One region of the Bradyrhizobium sp. F1.13.3 genome, then DNA from elsewhere that is predicted to be linked to it. Evidence: predicted binding sites of a transcription regulator. Region 1 holds the regulator's gene; each other region holds the start of a gene.
What was found. The regulator LexA, encoded in region 1, represses DNA repair genes until DNA is damaged. The targets are predictions, from matches to a motif close to TGTTCNNNNTGTGTTCNG.

Region 1 (4,586 bases):
GCAAGCCCGAATCCCTCGTCGCGCGCTATGTGCGGGACAGCGAAGCCTATCGGTTGCACGAGATGGGGAAGATCAGCGATGAGGACTATTTCGCCTCATTGCGAGCCTCGCTCGGAATCGGCATTTCGGACGCGCAGTTCCTGGAAGGCTGGAACGCGATTTTCGCCGGCGAAATGCCTGACATCGCCGAGCTGCTGCCGCGGGCAGCGAAGCAGATGCCGCTCTACGCTTTCTCCAATACCAACCGGCCGCACGTGGACCATTTCTCAAGGGAATATGCCGACCTCCTCGGCCATTTCCGCGAGCTCTATTTGTCGTCCAGCATCGGCTTGCGCAAACCGGATGCGGAGGCCTTCGACCACGTCGTTGCAGCGATCGGCGTACCCGCCGGGCGCATCGTGTTCTTCGACGATCTTGCCGAAAACATCGAGGGAGCGCGGGCGCGCGGCTTGACGGCCGTGCATGTGACTTCGCCGCGTGACGTCGGGAACGCATTGAAGGCATTGGGCATTTGACGAGGAGCCCTTGTCGCGAAACCCACGGCGGCACGGCCCGACGGGACCAATTTTGAAGGAATTGAGGAACCCGATCACTTTGTGCATTTTTGTACAGAGTTCCGGGAACGGAATACCGCCTTCCGGACTCTTAGAGTCCGTTGGGACTTCTACGGACGGATGCATCATCGTGCTGGGCAAAACCTACCTCACCAAGCAAGCCTCTCTTCTTCTTGAATTCGCCAGGACAACTTCAGATTCGGACCTTTCCGCCAAGCTTGTGAGCAAGGCCGCCGACCTGAAATCCCAAGCCGATCCGCTACCCGACAAGGATCAAGGACCCAAGGCGCCCGACGTAACTCCCGGGCAGGCAGGGAGCTGATCGATACAGGCCGGGGGGCGCACGTCGTTCTCGTCTTACCATGACCACTATCCTGCCGATCTGTAACCTCCTTCGGATCATGGCGCGACGCGCTTGATCCCGGCTTCCGGAACAACATGAAGCGGCGGGAATGACTGCGCCCGTTCAGCCGTTTTTGCCTCCGCGCCCGCGCTCGGCTAGAAGACTTGCGGAACATTCGCCCGAACGTGCCGAGCAGGAGTTTTCGCCGTGGCCTTGATGCCGGTTTCTGACGCGCTTGCCGCAGTGCTGGCGGGTGCAGAGCCGCTGCCGGAAGACATGATTTCCCTCGACGAGGCCTACCATCGCGTGCTCGCGCGTGACGTCGCGGCGCGACGTACGCAGCCGCCGCAGGCGATGTCCGCGATGGACGGCTACGCGGTGCGCGCGGCCGATGCCGCGACGATCGATTCGGAGCTCACCGTCATCGGCGAAGTCGCGGCAGGCCGACCGTTCGCGGGGACGGTCGGCGCCGGCGAGGCCGTGCGGATCTTCACCGGCGGCGTCGTTCCCGGTGGCGCGGACGCCGTCGTGATCCAGGAGGACACGGTCGCCGCCGGCAAGCGTATCACGATCAAGGAAGCCGCGATCGCCGGACGGCACATCCGTCCCGCCGGCGTCGATTTCCGCGAGGGCGACGTGCTCCTGCGCAAGGGAAGCCGTCTCACCGAGCGCGACCTCGCGCTCGCCGCCGGGATGAACCATCCGCACCTTGCCGTTTTCAGGCGTCCGAAGGTCGCGATTCTCGCCACCGGCGACGAGCTGGTGATGCCGGGCACCACGCCCGGTCACGGCCAGATCGTCTATTCCAACGGCTACGCCCTGCACGCACTCGCCCGCAGGGAGGGCGCCGAGACCATCGACCTCGGTATTGCCGCCGACACGCTGGAGGCCACCACCGCCGGCATCCGCCGCGCCCGCGAGAGCGGCGCCGACATCCTGATCACGACCGGCGGCGCATCGGTCGGCGACCACGATCTGGTCCAGCAGGCACTGAGGGACGAAGGCATCGCGATGGCGTTCTGGAAAATCGCGATGCGGCCAGGCAAGCCGATGATGCACGGTCGGCTCGGCACAATGGGTGTGATCGGCCTGCCGGGCAATCCCGTGTCGTCCTACGTGTGCGCTTTCCTGTTCCTGGTGCCTCTGATTCGCGCCCTGTCTGGCCGTTCTGTGATTCACCATCGCCGTGAAAGCGCCGTGCTCGGCCGCGACGTCGGCGCCAACGACCAGCGCGAGGACTATCTGCGCGCGCATCTGGAGGAGCGTGACGACGGCACACGCGTCGTTCTTCCCGTCAACCATCAGGATTCTTCGCTGCTTGCGAATCTCGCTGCAGCACAGGTACTTCTCGTGCGCGCTCCGTTTGCGCCGAAGGCCGAAGCCGGCACGGCTTGCGAAGTATTGCGGCTCCCCGTCTGAGCGCCTCGGCAACGCGCGTTCCGCGAACTTTGCTCTGTTCACGGTAAATTAAGCAGTTGCGGAACATGTATCGAACATATAGTGTCCGTTCATGATTTGTTTCGAGCATGTAGCGGCATATAGCCGAATTCAGCGTCTCGGAATCGGACGACATCAACCGGGGGACTTTGGTCGAGATGTTAACGCGCAAACAATACGAGCTTCTGCGGTTCATCAGTGAACGTCTGAAGGAAAGTGGCGTGCCGCCTTCCTTCGACGAGATGAAGGATGCGCTCGACCTGCGCTCGAAGTCGGGCATCCATCGCCTGATCACGGCGCTCGAGGAGCGTGGCTTCATCCGACGCCTGCCCAACCGCGCCCGTGCGATTGAAGTCATTAAGCTGCCGGAGCTCCAGGCAGCCGCAGGCAGCCGGCGCGGCTTCACGCCGAGCGTCATCGAGGGCAATCTCGGCAAGGTGCGTGCGAGCTCCAGCCTGCCGGCTGACGAGGGCGAGCGTCCCGTTGCGGTGCCGGTGATGGGCCGCATCGCGGCCGGCACGCCGATCGAGGCGTTGCAGACCCGCAGCCATACCATCAGCGTACCGCCTGACATGCTCGGCTCGGGCGAGCATTACGCGCTCGAAGTGCGCGGCGATTCCATGGTCGAGGCCGGCATTCTTGACGGCGACATGGCACTGATCCAGCGCAACGAGAGCGCCGATACCGGCGACATCGTGGTGGCGCTGATCGACGACGAGGAAGCGACGCTGAAGCGCTTCCGCCGTCGCGGTGCATCGATCGCGCTCGAGCCCGCCAACGCGGCCTATGAGGTCCGCATCCTGCCGCCCAACCGGGTGAAGATTCAGGGCAAGCTGATCGGGCTTTACCGGAAGTACTGATACCGGAAGTGCTTCATACCGGAAGTGCTTGGCGCCTCGCGCGCTTCCACCGGCATCGCCGGTCAGAGATTGGAGCGGATCATCGTCCGCTCCGGCTGGATAGTCGTTCTGGTTCTGCACAGACTATCCGGCCCCTCCTCCGGGGCTGGCTCCTCACGACGCCAACGAAACAGCACGGCTTCAAACAGCACCGCTTCGCGGCTCAAGTGTTCGAGGAAACACCGGCCAGCGATCAAGTTCGACCGCTGCAGCCAAGCCGGCAATATTCGCGCATGCGCCTCCCGAATGCATCGCAACGGGCTTTGTTCCTATTGAATTCGGGAAAGATAATGTGATCGCGGCTTGCAGAAGCCAGCCGCAGATTTGCCCATAACCAAGCAGAGCGTTCGTGCTTCCACTCTGATAGAGGCCTGCGCCTCGATAAGAGACGCGGGTAGCTATCCCAGCATGAGGAGCACCCGATGTGTGACTACAGCCTGCATGCCGTCGCGTCGCGCCCCGCCGAAGTCGGCGAGACGATCGTCACGACAAGCTTCCGCGGCACCTCGACGCGCGGCTTCGCCTCCGCAGCCGATCCGTCTGTTGCCGTCTGCCTGCTGCCAGGAACGGAGCTCGCCTTCGCCGACGACGTCCGCTACGACAATCGCTGGATCTGGACACGCACGATCAATTCCCGCGTGGGTAAGTTCGGCAAGATGGATCCGCACATTCCCGACCGCCATCATGACGCGATCGAATTCCCCGACGGTAAATATGTGCTGGTGACGCAGCTCGTCGAAGGCCAGCGCGCGACCGTGCTGCAGCTGCCGGTAACTCAGTCGGTCGCCGAGCGCGAGCACAAGGTGCAGATTATCGCCGACCGGCAGCCGACCGTCACGCACCTGCCGATCGGCTGACACAGCCGCCTCCGGCTACGAGGTCGGGGGTCAGGATTGAATTGCCATCGCCGGCCGCGGCCGGCGAGATGGTGTGGCTTGCGTCCGCGAAATCCAATCGGATGGACCAAGCAGTTGCACCTCTCCGCCGCACGAAGTTTGAGCCGCCCTGCCTGAAGTTTGAACGTCCGCTTCGCAGCCAAATGACCGATGCTGTCAGGGCTTGAGACGGCGGACACGCTCGATGAAAACCTTCCTTCGCGTCGTTGAACTCTGGGTGCCCGATCGGACGCGCATGCGGCTGGAGTTTGGTGGCGGCCTCTACGACGAAGGGCTGTCCGCGTTCAAGGCCGTCAGCGAAGAGCTGCACTTCGGGTATGACGAGGGACTTCCGGGCAAGGCTTGGGCCGCGGGCCACCCCGTGATCCTCACCAAATTCGCCAACTCCTATTTCAAACGGACCGATCAGGCGCTCGCGGCCGGCCTCACCTGCGGCGTCGCGGTGCCGGTGTTTGCG
Region 2 (4,586 bases), on a different contig from region 1:
TGATCCATCGTCGTTAGCTGCTCTCCCATTTGTTTAGCCTGCAACTCGAGATGAGATCCAATAGAGTTAAAAACACGAGCTAACGTTTCGTCTACGTTGTTGAAACGCTCCATGTGCAGCGACATTTGCTTCTGCAGGGTATCGATCATAACCCTGACGGCGGCTTCCGACTCCTTAGAAGTACGGTTTGTTTCCGCGACCAAACGAGTGACGTCATTTAACCCTAAAAGCAGTTTGCTAATGTTACTGTCCACCGTTGAGCCCGCGCTGGAAACGCTATCAGCGGCGGCGGCGATTTGGGCGGAGACTGCTCCGAGACCAGTGTGCAATTCGGCGTTCTTCGCGGAAAGGGCACTAAGGGACTCAATGTAACCATCTCCGCTTTCGCTGAACCGTTCCAAAATTGCTTCGATGCGCCGCGCGCTCTCTCCAAAAGTGGACCCGGTTTGGGTAAGGCCGTGCACCAAATCGTGTGTGCCTCCTCGGATATTATCGGCAATTTGAGTGCCAGCATTTTGAAGGATAGACTGAACAGCCTCTTGCATCTTTGCGGCCAATTTCTCTTGCTGTTCGGCAGCAGCATCACCGACGTTCTGAATCGAGGTCGCAGCAGCGTTAAGACGAGCGGGCAGGCTCTGTAGCTCTGTCGCGACACTTCCTATTGCTTCACCTGCCTGACGCAGGCTCGTATCAAAAGCGCCCTTCATTGCTTCGTTGACCGCCGCTCCAGCGCCCGCTCCGGAAGCTTCGATCAACTTTGAGAACGCATTGGCAATTTCAGATAGCTTGGTTGTTACGGTATCGTTGCTGGCCTGGACAGCCGATCTGACGGCGTCACCGATCTTCATGGCTATGTTGGTGTTGAACAACTTCAGCTCCGCTAAGCTCTCTTGCTGGACTGATAGCTGTCTTTCAGTGATGTTTTGCTCGCTGACGAAAAGTAGGCGCTCTTGCAGAGCATCGTTGAGCTGATGGACCCGGCCATGAAGATGTTTAAGTATCAACCTAATCAACAGCGATAGAACCAGCGACGCGACCAATCCAGCGGCGGAAATATAGAATTTCGCAGCAGCTGTGGTGAGGAGTTGATTGAGCGCTTCTTTGATTTTTTCTTGATCGACTGCCGCCGTTAGACTTTGCGTCGAGAAGGTCAGCGCAGCAATCAGTCCGATAAAAGTTCCGAGCAGCCCCAATCCGACAAAGTAGTTGGGCAAACTGCGAACGAAATCATACTGAACTAACAGGCTTCGCGGATTGAAGAAGTTGCCGGGCCGCGCTGAGGCTAGAATTACTGATCGTGGGCCGTTGCGAAAAATGAGTGTTTTGCGGAATTCTTGCCATACACTTGAGGTCGCTCTATTCGATACCAGAGCGCTATCGATTGCGTCGTAATTTTCTTGGAAGGCGGACCGCTTCTCGTGCGCACTCTCCTTGCCGGAGTTTCCTTTGACCGTGAGCAATGCCGAACGTAACCGATACGACTGGGGCAATGCAAAGCAGAGAAAGCATAGGAAGACGGCGACAGCGAGAACCAACAAACCCGTTGCGAGCTTCGGTCCAAAATCTGGCGTTCCAAAAGGGACCAGTATCGCGTTGTATAGCGAAAAAATGTAGGCGAGGAACGCTTCCATGGGAGATCAATCTCTACGGCTAAGAGCCTTGCGTCACATTCTAGCGACGTCACTTGGTATGCCAGACTAATCGTTGCCGATCATGGTTGTCCGAGCATTGGCCACAGCTAAAATTAAGGTAAGAGGCAAGCTGAGGACGACGGAGCCGCGGGTTTCAGGCGCTCATAACGGCTCGCTTGCAGGTCGTCTAAGGGGCGGCATCGGCCTACCCGAATCGAGGCAAGGCAGCAAAACTTCCGCCGTCGGGATTTGCCTTTCGGATACATTGCACGTCTCTCGTGTTCATGATATGTTCTATACCGGATACGTCGCGAATACGTCGCTAAGAACATCCTCCCAAGTGGGCCGTCATGGCAGATCAGATCGTCATCACGGAGAAAACCAGCCAAGCCAAAGACGTCCGTGCCGCCATCGGTTCTCGCTACGGCGACGTTCTTCCAGCTGAAGGCCATTTGTTCGACCTCCTCGAACCGGAAGACGTTGTTCCGGCCTGGAAGCGTTGGTCCCCGATACTGTTGCGGCCTGAAGGTCTTTACGGAACGCGTCCGGCTGAGGGCGGCAACAAGGCCGCCAAGCTCAAGGCCATTCGCGAGGCGTTGCGCACAGCCAAGCGAGTTTGGCTTGCGACCGATTGCGACCGCGAAGGCCAGCTGATCGGTCAGGAAATTCTTGAGCATTACGAGTATCGCGGTCAGGTAATGCGGGTCCTGTTCACCGCGCAGGATTCGCAGACCATCCGCGACGCATTCGGTCGCGCAAAACCTAATATCGAATATGCCCGCCTTTACGCCGCCGCCGTTGCGCGACGACAGGCCGATCAGATTTACAACCTGTCACTCACTCGTACCGCAACCGTCATCCTGGGACAGGGCGAGCGAAGAGTGATCGGGGTTGGTCGCGTAAAGACGCCGACATTAGCCATTGTGTGCAAGCGCGAGTTGGAAATTCGGAACTTCGTGCCGCTCGCTTATTTTGAGATTGTCGCCACCGCGAAAGTTGAGGGTGGGCAATTCCAGATGCGGCACACGCCGCAGGACCGAATTGTTAAGCGCGAAATTGCCCAGGACGTAGTCAAAGCGGCTGAAGGCTTCGAGGGCGCGCTTGCCGTGCGCGTCGAGGATAAGCGGCAAGTGCCACCCAAGCTGCATGATTTGCCATCGTTGCAGAAACTCTGCGGCTCGCGCTTCGGCTGGTCAGCCAGCAAAACGCTCGAACTGGCGCAGGAGCTGTATGACGGCCAGGGCAAGAAGATTGTCACCTATCCTCGCGCCGAAGTGCGCTATCTGCCGCAGAGCTTGATATCGGACGTGCCGCGAATCATAGCCGGACTGCGGGTGGGCCAATCGTTCAGCGCGATCCCGTTACCCGAGCCGCCGGTGATTCGTAGAGGTGCGAGCGGCACCTTCTACGATAAGGGGCTGGAGGGGGCGAGCCATCATGCCGTCATTCCCAATGTCAACGCCATCGACAAGCTGCTGGAGGTCTGGCCTCGTCTGTCGTCCGACGAGAAGAAACTCTTTGACGTCATCGCGCGGGCATATCTAGCCGCCCTGATGCCCGACTTCCGCTACCGGCAGACGACCGCAACGCTCGATGTGCACGGCTTCGAGTTCCGCGCCGCCGGTCGCCAGCCCATTGATCTAGGTTGGCGAGCGGCATTCCCGGAGTGGCAACCCGCTGACGAAAAGGGTGACGAGGCACAATTGCTGCCGCCGCTACGCAACGACGAGAGCGCGCAACTGCAAGATCCAAAAATTGAGAACAAGGAGACCCGGCCGCCGCCACGTTACAACGAAGGCACTCTGATCGAGGCTATGCAAAATGCCTGGCGTTTTGTTGATGACGAGGTTTTGCGGGATCGCTTGAAGGAGGCCAAGGGTATTGGCACGCCTGCGACCCGAGCCGAAAACATCGGCGGGCTGAAGAAGCAAGGTTTGCTGATTGCCCAGGGAAAGAATATTGTGCCGACCGAGACCGGCCTGTCGTTGTTCGGCGTTCTCAAACAAGCCGATCCGGCGCTTGTCGATCCGGGCGTGACCGCGCAACTTGAATGCCTGCTCGACGATGTCGTTGTAGGTAAACAGGAGATGGTCGGCGCGATTGACGCCGTATGCGATGTCGCCGAGCGCATTATCAACAAGCTGAAGGAGGGTGCTACCGCAGGGTTGCCTTCCTTGCTTGGCAGCGCAGGCGGTAATGGCCCAGGAACGTTTCCGCCGACGCCTGCGATGAAACGCTTTGCTGAGAGCCTCGTCCGGCAAAAGGGCATCAAGCCACCACCCGGCTACAAGGCGTCGATATCGATCTGCCGCAAATTCCTTAGCGAGCACGCGCCTAAAAAGTCCGACGGCGAAACGGCCGGTAAGCTCGCCCCCAAACCGGTAAGTCCAGCACAGTTGTTGTACGCCAAAAAACTGGCGCAGGGGAAAGGTCTCATCATCCCCGATGATGCGAGAACCAACTCGGCCGCGATGTCCGCCTGGATTGATATGAATCGAGGCAAAAAAAGCCGCAAGCCCAGTCGCAAGACCTCCTTCAGACCGGTTGGGTCGGTTGCATCCCAGGCTGCGCCGCCGAAGAGGTCTCGAAAGCAAAAAGTTGACACCAATGCCGCTTCGATAGGTCCCGCGCCAGCAAACTCAAGCAGGACGCCACTGCGGATTCCTTATGGCAACAAGGAGGTCGCTCTGAAGCTCGGTGCCCGTTATGGCTCAGGGGGATGGTATGCCCCGCCTGGAGTTGATCTTTCTGCATTCGGCGAACGGGGTTGGCTGCTTTAGGTGGCGGGACGTGTTTGGACCGGAGAAGAAGAGGTCGCGCGTGTTAGCTCTGCTATTAACTAAACGTGCTGGTGAGAAAATTAGGATCAGAAGCAACCGGTCCGCGAAACGGTCCGCAACGAAAATCCCGACGTCGATAACCCACTGATTTCATTGGTGGGCCCGGCAGGACTCG
Region 3 (4,586 bases), on a different contig from region 1:
ATCATCGCCGTCAACGGCACCGCGATCAAGGATTCCCGCGATCTCGCCCGCACTATCGCCACCCTGGCGCCGGGCACGTCCGTGAAGCTCGATGTCGTCCACAAGGGCGACAGCAAGACGGTGACACTGGCGCTCGGCGAGTTGCCGAATGAGCGGCAGGTGAGAGCCGACGAGGGCAAGTCGCAGCCAGATGCCGGCATGCCGCCGCGTCTCGGGCTCAGCCTGGCTCCGGCCAGCGACGTGCAGGGCGCCGGCCAGAAGGGCGTCGTCGTCACTGAAGTCGATCCGCAAGGGCCGGCCGCGCAACGCGGCATCCAGACCGGCGACGTCATCCTCAACGTGGGCGGCAAGGCCGTCGCCAATATCGGCGATGTCCGTTCGGAGCTGGCGCAGGCGAAATCGTCCGGCAAGCGCAGCGTGCTGCTGCAGGTCAGAAGCGCACAGGCGACCCGGTTCGTGGCGGTGCCGCTCGCATAGGGCGAACGTCGATCGGCGCAGATCCAAAAAGGCGGCCCACGGGCCGCCCTTCCTGTTCGCCTTCAGGATTCCGGATGCCCGCCGATAACATTCTCGTTAACGGCAGGGAGGATGACCCGGTTCGTCCGAAAAAGCCGTGTTCGCTCGTCACAGTTGCGGATGTTGTGGACTCGACGGCAATGAAGCCGCCGGGACGATTGCAAGCGTGGAACTTCGAACTTGCCGCCGCTGAGCCGGCCGGCAATTCGTATTTGATCGGTGCCGACATGGATCGATTGAAGCTCTCGCTGAGGACTGCGCTGCTCGTGGCGCCCCTCGTGCTATGGGGTGGAAACGCTCTCGGGCGCGACGACGGCCGCTACGCGGACTCACCTCTCAAGCCGTGGTTCGACGGCCTGCGCAGCCATCTCGGTCCGTGCTGCTCGGATGCGGATGGGTTTGCCGTCGCCGATCCCGACTGGGACTCGCACAATGGACATTATCGCGTACGGCTCGACGGCGAATGGGTCGAGGTGCCGGACGAAGCCGTGATCACTGAGCCGAACCGAGCCGGCCGCACCATGGTGTGGCCGGTGAAGACCGCGTTCGGCGTTTCGATCCGCTGCTTCATGCCGGGCAGCATGATCTGACGGAGGTCAGCGCGACCGTTTGGAGGATTTGCGCTTCGACGTTTTCTTCGAACTCTTCTTTGAAGTCTTCTTGGATGTTTTCCGAGTTGTCTTCTTGGACGATTTCTTCGACGTTTTCTTTGACGTTTTCTTGGACGTCTTCCGCTTTGCGGCTTTCTTCGGGACCTTCTTGCCCTTCTTGCGCGCTTTCGACAGGCCGATCGCGATTGCCTGCTTGCGGCTCTTCACGCGTCCGCCTCGACCGCCCGGTCCGCTTTTCGCGGTACCCTTCTTGTAGCGCTTCATCTCGCTTTCGACATCGCTGCCGGAGCTGCGCGAGTAGCGGCGCTTCTTTGCCTTGCGTGCCATGCATGTTCTCCCTTGGCCGGGGAAAACCATCCGGGACAGGCATAGTTCCGAAGCGCGCATGCAACGGGGATACGCGACCTACCTAGAACGAATCCGCCAACTCGATCTCCGCTTCCAGCACCTGAATGCGCCGTGCTGCCTCGCTGGAGGACAGATCCCGCGCATATTGCGCGGGTTGATACGCCTCTTCGCTCAGCCGTTTCAGCCGGAGGCCCTGCGCCCGCGTCATCTGCTCGGTGAGGAAAGCCTTGGCGGTGAGGGAAGTCTTGTCGGTTAGGAAAGTCTTGGCGTCGTATTTACCTTGAACCTGCATGTCGCTTCTCCCTTCTGAAATCGTGACTTGACTATATGTTCTTATTTTGTTCTAACAAGTCATGGACAACAGAATTAATGAAATTCGACGTAAAATCAGCGCCTTGAGGCTGGAAATGGCCGATATCGAGGTGTCCGTCCGCGAACTCGTCGACCGCGAGCACGACTGCACAGAGAAGGCCCTGGCGCAGATGGATCTGCGCCGGAAAATCAATCTGCTGATCTGCGAATGGAAGGCTGCGGGTGGCGGCGATGTCTTGCCGAATGTCCGCGACAGGATGCGCCTTCGTTCCGCGAAGACGTCAGGTAGTCCTCTGCGCGTGATCGCGCGCCGCTGAGAGCTTTGGGAGCGCACGGTGGAGGAAGACCCGGATGCGTACCGGATTCTCAAGCTGCGCGCCGAGATTCTCGAACTGGGCTCTGCGATCCGGCAGCTGCAACGCGAGGGGCTCGACGACGCCGCGGCCCAGCTCTTGATCGCGCGCAAGCGAGCGCGACTCGATCATCTGGTGAAATCCGATCCCGCCGGCGTTCATCCTGACATCCTGGGCAGCCATCGTAGCTGAAGCCTGCGCGCAGCGCGACATGCGGGGCTCCTCGATACCGCATGTTGACGAACCGGCCCGAGAAAAGTTCGTTCGAACGCCAAAGCAAAAAGGCCCCGCGGTAGCGGGGCCTCCATGAGTTCGACGAACAACACCTACTTGGTGTTGCTCATGCCGCTCTTGTTGTTCGTCATGGTGCCGCCCTGGTCGGAGCCGGGGCCAGAGCCGCCCTGACCGGAGGGGTCAGCCCCCTTGGAGGACTTGGTGTTGGCGCCCGTGGTGGTCTGCGACGATGACATCGAGGATCCGTGTTTCGCCTTGTGCGACTTGGCCTGCACGGCGAACGGTGCGGCGGCGAGGCCGGTTGCCAACATCACGGCAAGAGCGAGCTTGGTGTTCTTCATGCGCGGGAACTCCCTGAGTTGAATTGACGCAGGCAGCCAACCGCTATTCGTCGCAGGAGTTCCGAACAAAGGAGTTCCGGCAAATCACCAGACTTCAAGATTGCTTGTCTTCTGTGAGGATGAATACGAGGCCGGTGAGTGTCGCGCCGATCGCGAACGTCGTCACCAATGTGAAGGCGAAAACGGCAACGGCCTGTCTTCCGCCGTGGCTCAGCAAATTGGCGACGTCTGGATTAGACAGCACGAGCAAGAGACTGAAAGCCAGCCCTAAGGCTGCGCCCATCATCGCGTGCGTCATCAGCTGGACGAGCCCGCTGGGAGAGATCAGGTCCGACGACTTTTTCGTGCGCATGGAACTCTATCCCGATCTCGCATCCAACGCGTGCGACACGCACCGGTTCCACCCGCATGAAGGAATTGTCATCGCCCGCTTCATCCGACGTTCATGCCGGGCCTGCAAGAATGAGCGCGCAACACGGGAACATTCGATATGGGTAAGGTGGTCTTTCTCTATCGCTCTCTGGCTTATCGCAACGCAGCCGCGGACATCCTCCGCAAAGCGCGCAAGCTGCCCCGCGGCGCGGAGCGAAGCGCGGCGCGCCGCTATGCCAAGGCGCTGCGCGATCTCGCCCAAACGGAAGCCTGGCTCGAAGGACGCGTCGCGCGCGAAGCACGAACGACGCAACGCAGGAAGAGTGTGGCGTCCGCTTAACCGGATGCGCGCTGCAATTCGGCGGAGCTGGCGGCTTCAAAGTTGCCGGGCCCGGTTGTCGCGGCAGTCTTGCGGACCAACGGCACCTCGAGCCGGCACAACAGACCCTCGGCGCGCCAATCGAATCGCGCCTGCCCGCCGAGCTGGGACTCGACGCTCGCAAGCAGGCTCCGCGTACCAAAGCCGCGGGATTTCGGCGTCATCACGAGCGGGCCGCCGGATTCCTCCCAGGTCAGCGTGAGCAGCTCTTCCTCGACCTGCCAGCCGATCGCGAGCCGTCCCGTCCGCGTCGAGAGCGCGCCATACTTCGCCGAGTTGGTGAAAAGCTCATGCAGCGCCAGCGCGAGCGTCTGGGCCGTTGCCGGCAGCAACTGAACTTCGGACCCCGCCAATTTGATCTGGCCGCCGAGGGAATAGGGCGCTAGCTCCTCGTCGATCAGCTTTGAGAGTTCGGCACCCTGCCAGCTCGACAGCGACAGGATCGTATGCACGCGCGCCAGTGCATTGATGCGTCCCTCGACGGCGCTGACATAGGCTTTGACCTCGTCGGCGCGGGTGAGGCGCACGATCGATTGCGCCAGCGCCAGCGCATTCTTGGCGCGATGATCGACTTCCCGCGCCAGGAGAGTCTGCCGTTCCTCGGCGCGCTTGCGTTCGGTGATGTCCACCGTCACGCCGCTGACGCGCATGACCCGACCGCTATCGTCAACCGTGGCGGCGGCCGTGCCGACACACCAGCGCACGTCGCCGTCGGGCCGCACGATCCGGAACTCCGTTTCATAGGAGCGTGTGCCCTTGTTGAATTCGGCGATCGCCTTGCGCAACTGATCGACGTCATCCGGATGCAACAGCGCCTGAACGTTGGGCGGATTCACCTCGAAGCTCTCCGGGCCAACACCAAAGATGCGGTATTGTCCCTCGTCCCACATCCAGTCGCCGGTGATCCAGTCCCAGTCCCAGGAGCCCATCTTGCCGGCGGCGATCGCCATGCTGCGCCGCTCTTCGCTCTCGCGCAGCTTTGCGGTGGAATTCTCCAGCTCGGCAGTACGTGCACGCACGCGGTCCTCGAGATCCTGGTTCAGCCGTTCGAGTTCGCGCGTCTTGCGATAGAGCTCTGCAAACACCTTGACCTTGGCGCGCAGCACCTCCGGCACGACCG
Region 4 (4,586 bases), 100 kb from region 1:
GTTCCTGGAAGGAAGGAAGGCTTGCCCTCTACGGGAACAATAGGTCAGCAACTGCACCATTTTCAGGCCGCTGTGGCTTTCCAGTGACACAACTTGCGGCTTCAATGGTGTAAGTACGGCCTTAGTTGGGCAAGTGAGTCCGATGCCCTTCCCTATCGTGGAAGGCACAATCAGAAACTGGGACTGGGATTAGTTGAAAATGAAAAAGGTTTTGTTGGCTTCGGCCTGTTTGTTCGCTCTCGCTGCCCCGGCTTCGGCCGCTGATCTCGCGGCGCGCCCCTACACCAAGGCCCCGGTGGCCATGGCTTCGGTTTATAACTGGACCGGCTTCTACCTCGGTGTCGTCGGTGGCGGCGCCTGGGAAGATTCGAACAGCCCGCGGATGCAGGGCGGCTTCGTCGGCGGCACCGCCGGCTACAATTGGCAGACCGGCAATGTCGTGTTCGGCATCGAGGCCGATGGCGCCTGGGCTGACGTCAACGCGTCTGTGACTGGTCCAGTTGCCGTCCCCGGATTTGGCGTCGTCAGCACCACCTTCAGCTCGAAGACCGATGCGATGGGCACTGTGCGCGGCCGTATCGGCTACGCCGTCAACCAGGTGCTGTTCTACGGCACCGGTGGTTACGCCTGGATCGACAACAAGCTGAGCATCAGCGCGCTCGGCGTGACCGCTTCGGACAGCAAGTGGCACTCCGGCTGGACCGTCGGTGCGGGCGTCGAAGCGTTCTTCGCTCCGCAGTGGTCGGTCAAGGGCGAGTACCTCTATCGCAGCCTCGGCAGCGAGAACTACTTCTCGAGCCTCGGCGCTGCGCTGCCGTCCGGCACGCTCAACTTCCACACCGTGCAGGTCGGCGTGAACTATCACTTCGGGGGCCCGGTGGTCGCCAAGTACTGAGTTCAGTACTTAGCTCCAACGCCATCCGCGTTACGAAAGGCCGGCCTTGCGCCGGCCTTTTTGTTTGACCGGCCGCTCCTGCGCAGTTCCGCAAGGCCCTGCTCCTGCCAGATGCCGCCAGCGCGCCAACAATCGGTTGACGATTCGCAAGTCCCACTGGAAATCCGTCCTCGTTCTTCCTACGTTCGCTTACATACCCATCGGCGCCGATCCCGGTTCCGGGCGAAGCGCGCCTATTGCGTTGGCGCGATCGCGCGCTTTTGGATTCCCTGAGGACCACCAGGATGGATGAAGTGATCAAGGCGAAGCGCCAACAACAGAACGCGGGATCAAACCTGCGCGCAATTACGATCCGTGGCGCGCGCGAGCACAACCTCAAGAACGTCGACGTCGAGATTCCCCGCGACAAGCTGGTGGTGTTCACGGGGCTGTCGGGCTCCGGCAAGTCCTCGCTCGCGTTCGACACCATCTACGCCGAGGGCCAACGCCGCTACGTCGAATCGCTGTCGGCCTATGCCCGCCAGTTCCTGGAGATGATGCAGAAGCCTGATGTCGACCAGATCGACGGCCTGTCGCCGGCGATCTCGATCGAGCAGAAGACGACGTCCAAGAACCCGCGCTCCACCGTCGGCACCGTCACCGAAATCTACGACTATATGCGCCTGCTGTGGGCACGCGTTGGCGTGCCCTATTCGCCCGCCACCGGCCTGCCGATCGAGAGCCAGACCGTCTCGCAGATGGTCGATCGCGTGCTGGCGCTGCCCGAGGGCTCGCGGCTCTATCTGCTCGCGCCCGTCGTGCGCGGCCGCAAGGGCGAGTACCGCAAAGAACTCGCCGAATGGCTCAAGAAGGGCTTTCAGCGCGTCAAGATCGACGGCGCCTTCCACGAGCTCGCGGAAGCCCCTGTTCTCGACAAGAAATTCCCGCACGACATCGACGTCGTGGTCGATCGCATCGTGGTGCGCGCCGACATCGGCCAGCGCCTCGCCGAAAGTTTCGAGACCGCGCTGAAGCTCGCCGAGGGTCTTGCCGTCATCGAATTCGCGGACGCGCCGGCTGCGGCAGCACCCGCGGAAGAGAAAGAGAAAAAGAAGACCGCAAAGATCCACGACAAGAGCGGACCCGAGCGCATGCTGTTCTCGGAAAAGTTCGCATGCCCGGTGTCCGGCTTCACCATCCCCGAGATCGAGCCGCGACTGTTCTCGTTCAACAATCCCTATGGCGCCTGCCCCGCGTGCGGCGGCCTCGGCGTCGAGCAGCATGTCGACGAAGACCTCGTCATCCCCGACAAGGAGCTCGCCATCGGCAAGGGCGCGATCGCGCCCTGGGCTAAATCCTCGTCGCCCTATTACATCCAGACGCTGACTGCGCTCGGCAAGCACTACAAGTTCACGCTGACCACCAAATGGAAGGATCTGCCCAAGAAGACGCAGAACGCGATCCTGCATGGGTCCGGCGAGGACGAGATCAAGTTCTCCTACGAGGACGGCGTCCGCTCCTACGACACCAAAAAGCCGTTCGAAGGCGTCATCACCAACATCAACCGCCGCTATCGCGAGACCGAAAGCGAGTGGGCGCGCGAGGAGCTCGCGAAGTACTTCCACGACGTGCCCTGCGAGGCGTGCCACGGCTTTCGGCTCAAGCCCGAGGCGCTCTGCGTCAAGATCGGCGGCAAGCACATCGGCGATATCTCGGAGATGTCGGTGAAGGGCGCCGGCGCGTGGTTCGAGACCGTGCCGGAGGCGCTGAACACCCAGCAGAACGAGATCGCCGGCCGCATCCTCAAGGAGATCCGCGAGCGCCTCACCTTCCTGCTCGACGTCGGCCTCAACTATCTCACGCTCTCCCGCTCCTCCGGCACGCTCTCCGGCGGCGAAAGCCAGCGCATCCGCCTGGCCTCGCAGATCGGCTCGGGCCTGACAGGCGTGCTCTATGTGTTGGACGAGCCCTCGATCGGCTTGCACCAGCGCGACAACGCGCGCCTGCTCGACACCCTCAAGAGACTTCGTGACCTCGGCAACACCGTGATCGTGGTCGAGCACGACGAGGACGCAATCCTGCTCGCCGACCACGTGCTCGACATCGGCCCCGGCGCCGGCATGCATGGCGGCAACATCATCGCCGAAGGCACGCCCGCCGAGATCATGCGCAACCCCAACTCGCTGACCGGCAAATATCTCACCGGCGAGCTCGAGGTCGAGGTGCCGGAGCGGCGCCCGCCGAACCATCGCCGCACCATCAAGGTGGTCAACGCGCGCGGCAATAACCTCAAGAACGTCACTGCCGAAATTCCGCTCGGCCTGTTCACCTGCGTCACGGGCGTCTCCGGCGGCGGCAAGTCGACGCTGCTGATCGATACGCTGTACAAGGCGATCGCGCGCAAGCTGAACAACGCCAGCGAGGGCGCGGCTCCACACGACCGCATCGAGGGCCTCGAGCACATCGACAAGATCATCGACATCGACCAGTCGCCGATCGGCCGCACGCCACGTTCCAACCCCGCGACCTATACCGGCGCCTTCACGCCGATCCGCGAATGGTTCGCCGGCCTCCCCGAGTCGAAGGCGCGCGGCTACGAGCCCGGCCGCTTCTCCTTCAACGTCAAGGGCGGCCGCTGCGAAGCCTGCCAGGGCGACGGCGTCATCAAGATCGAGATGCACTTTCTGCCCGACGTCTACGTCACCTGCGACGTCTGCAAGGGCAAGCGCTACAACCGCGAGACCTTGGAAGTCCTGTTCAAGGGCAAGAGCATCGCCGACGTACTCGACATGACCGTCGAGGAAGCCGCCGAGTTCTTCAAGGCGGTCCCACGCGTGCGCGAGACGTTCCAGACGCTGCATCGCGTCGGCCTCGACTACATCCATGTCGGCCAGCAGGCCACGACGCTGTCCGGCGGCGAAGCCCAGCGCGTCAAACTGGCAAAAGAGCTGTCCAAGCGCGCCACCGGCCGCACCCTCTACATCCTGGACGAGCCGACCACCGGCCTGCATTTCCACGACGTCAAAAAGCTCCTGGAAGTGCTGCACGAGCTGGTCGCGCAGGGCAACACGGTCGTCGTCATCGAGCACAATCTCGAAGTCATCAAGACCGCCGACTGGGTCATCGACCTCGGCCCCGAAGGCGGCGACGGCGGCGGCGAGATCGTCGCCTGGGGCCCCCCGGAAGACATCGCGAAAGCGCCCCGGAGCTACACGGGCAAGTTCCTGGCCCCGGTGCTGGCAAAGGCGCGGAAGCCGAAGCGAAGGCGTGCGGCGAGCGAGGCGGCGGAGTAGGTTACGCAGCGGGAGCATGCCGACACATTGTCTGAGGGAGACTGAGTTTGCCTGCCGGACTTGTGCAAACCTATCGTGCGTTCGCCCACAATAATGCTTGGGCGAACCATCGGCTGCTCACTGCTTGCGCCGCGCTGTCTCAGGCTGACTTCGAAGCCGCACGAACCGGCTTCTTTCCAAGCTTGCAGCGCACGCTCAACCACATCCATGTCATTGACCTCTTCTATGTCGATGCGCTGGAGGGCGGATGGCTGGGACCGGCGGCTTGGAAGAACCAGGTGCCGCACCTTTCACTTGCCGCGCTGAAGCCCGCGCAATCCGCGATCGACAAGCGCTTGATTGCTGTCTGCGATGCGCTGACGCCCGAGCTTCTCGACGGTCTCGTGCGGATCAATCGCGACACCCGCGTGCAGATCGAA

Region 2: ABIB66_RS29960 (type IA DNA topoisomerase) is a predicted target of LexA. The motif match lies at 1,911-1,928, and genes of this name have one in related genera.
Region 3: ABIB66_RS36530 (DUF3072 domain-containing protein) is a predicted target of LexA. The motif match lies at 1,804-1,821, and genes of this name have one in related genera.
Region 4: uvrA (excinuclease ABC subunit UvrA) is a predicted target of LexA. The motif match lies at 1,067-1,084, and genes of this name have one in related genera.

What each region holds. Positions count from the first base shown of each region.
Region 1 is NZ_JBEPRI010000007.1:155,411-159,996, forward strand. Features, by position in the region: gene ABIB66_RS20415 (HAD family hydrolase) at 1-515, shown strand, start outside; gene ABIB66_RS20420 (hypothetical protein) at 685-876, shown strand; gene ABIB66_RS20425 (molybdopterin molybdotransferase MoeA) at 1,105-2,316, shown strand; gene lexA (transcriptional repressor LexA) at 2,493-3,194, shown strand; gene ABIB66_RS20435 (hypothetical protein) at 3,656-4,090, shown strand; gene ABIB66_RS20440 (GAF domain-containing protein) at 4,314-4,586, shown strand, end outside.
Region 2 is NZ_JBEPRI010000013.1:115,052-119,637, reverse strand. Features, by position in the region: gene ABIB66_RS29965 (hypothetical protein) at 1-1,631, opposite strand, end outside; gene ABIB66_RS29960 (type IA DNA topoisomerase) at 1,982-4,411, shown strand; tRNA gene ABIB66_RS29955 (tRNA-Ile) at 4,566-4,586, opposite strand, start outside.
Region 3 is NZ_JBEPRI010000020.1:102,830-107,415, reverse strand. Features, by position in the region: gene ABIB66_RS36545 (Do family serine endopeptidase) at 1-477, shown strand, start outside; gene ABIB66_RS36540 (hypothetical protein) at 744-1,106, shown strand; gene ABIB66_RS36535 (DUF6496 domain-containing protein) at 1,113-1,454, opposite strand; gene ABIB66_RS36530 (DUF3072 domain-containing protein) at 1,537-1,767, opposite strand; gene ABIB66_RS36525 (hypothetical protein) at 1,883-2,104, shown strand; gene ABIB66_RS36520 (hypothetical protein) at 2,123-2,332, shown strand; gene ABIB66_RS36515 (hypothetical protein) at 2,467-2,715, opposite strand; gene ABIB66_RS36510 (hypothetical protein) at 2,810-3,067, opposite strand; gene ABIB66_RS36505 (hypothetical protein) at 3,206-3,427, shown strand; gene ABIB66_RS36500 (HWE histidine kinase domain-containing protein) at 3,424-4,586, opposite strand, start outside.
Region 4 is NZ_JBEPRI010000007.1:52,208-56,793, forward strand. Features, by position in the region: gene ABIB66_RS19940 (outer membrane protein) at 200-895, shown strand; gene uvrA (excinuclease ABC subunit UvrA) at 1,180-4,167, shown strand; gene ABIB66_RS19950 (DinB family protein) at 4,215-4,586, shown strand, end outside.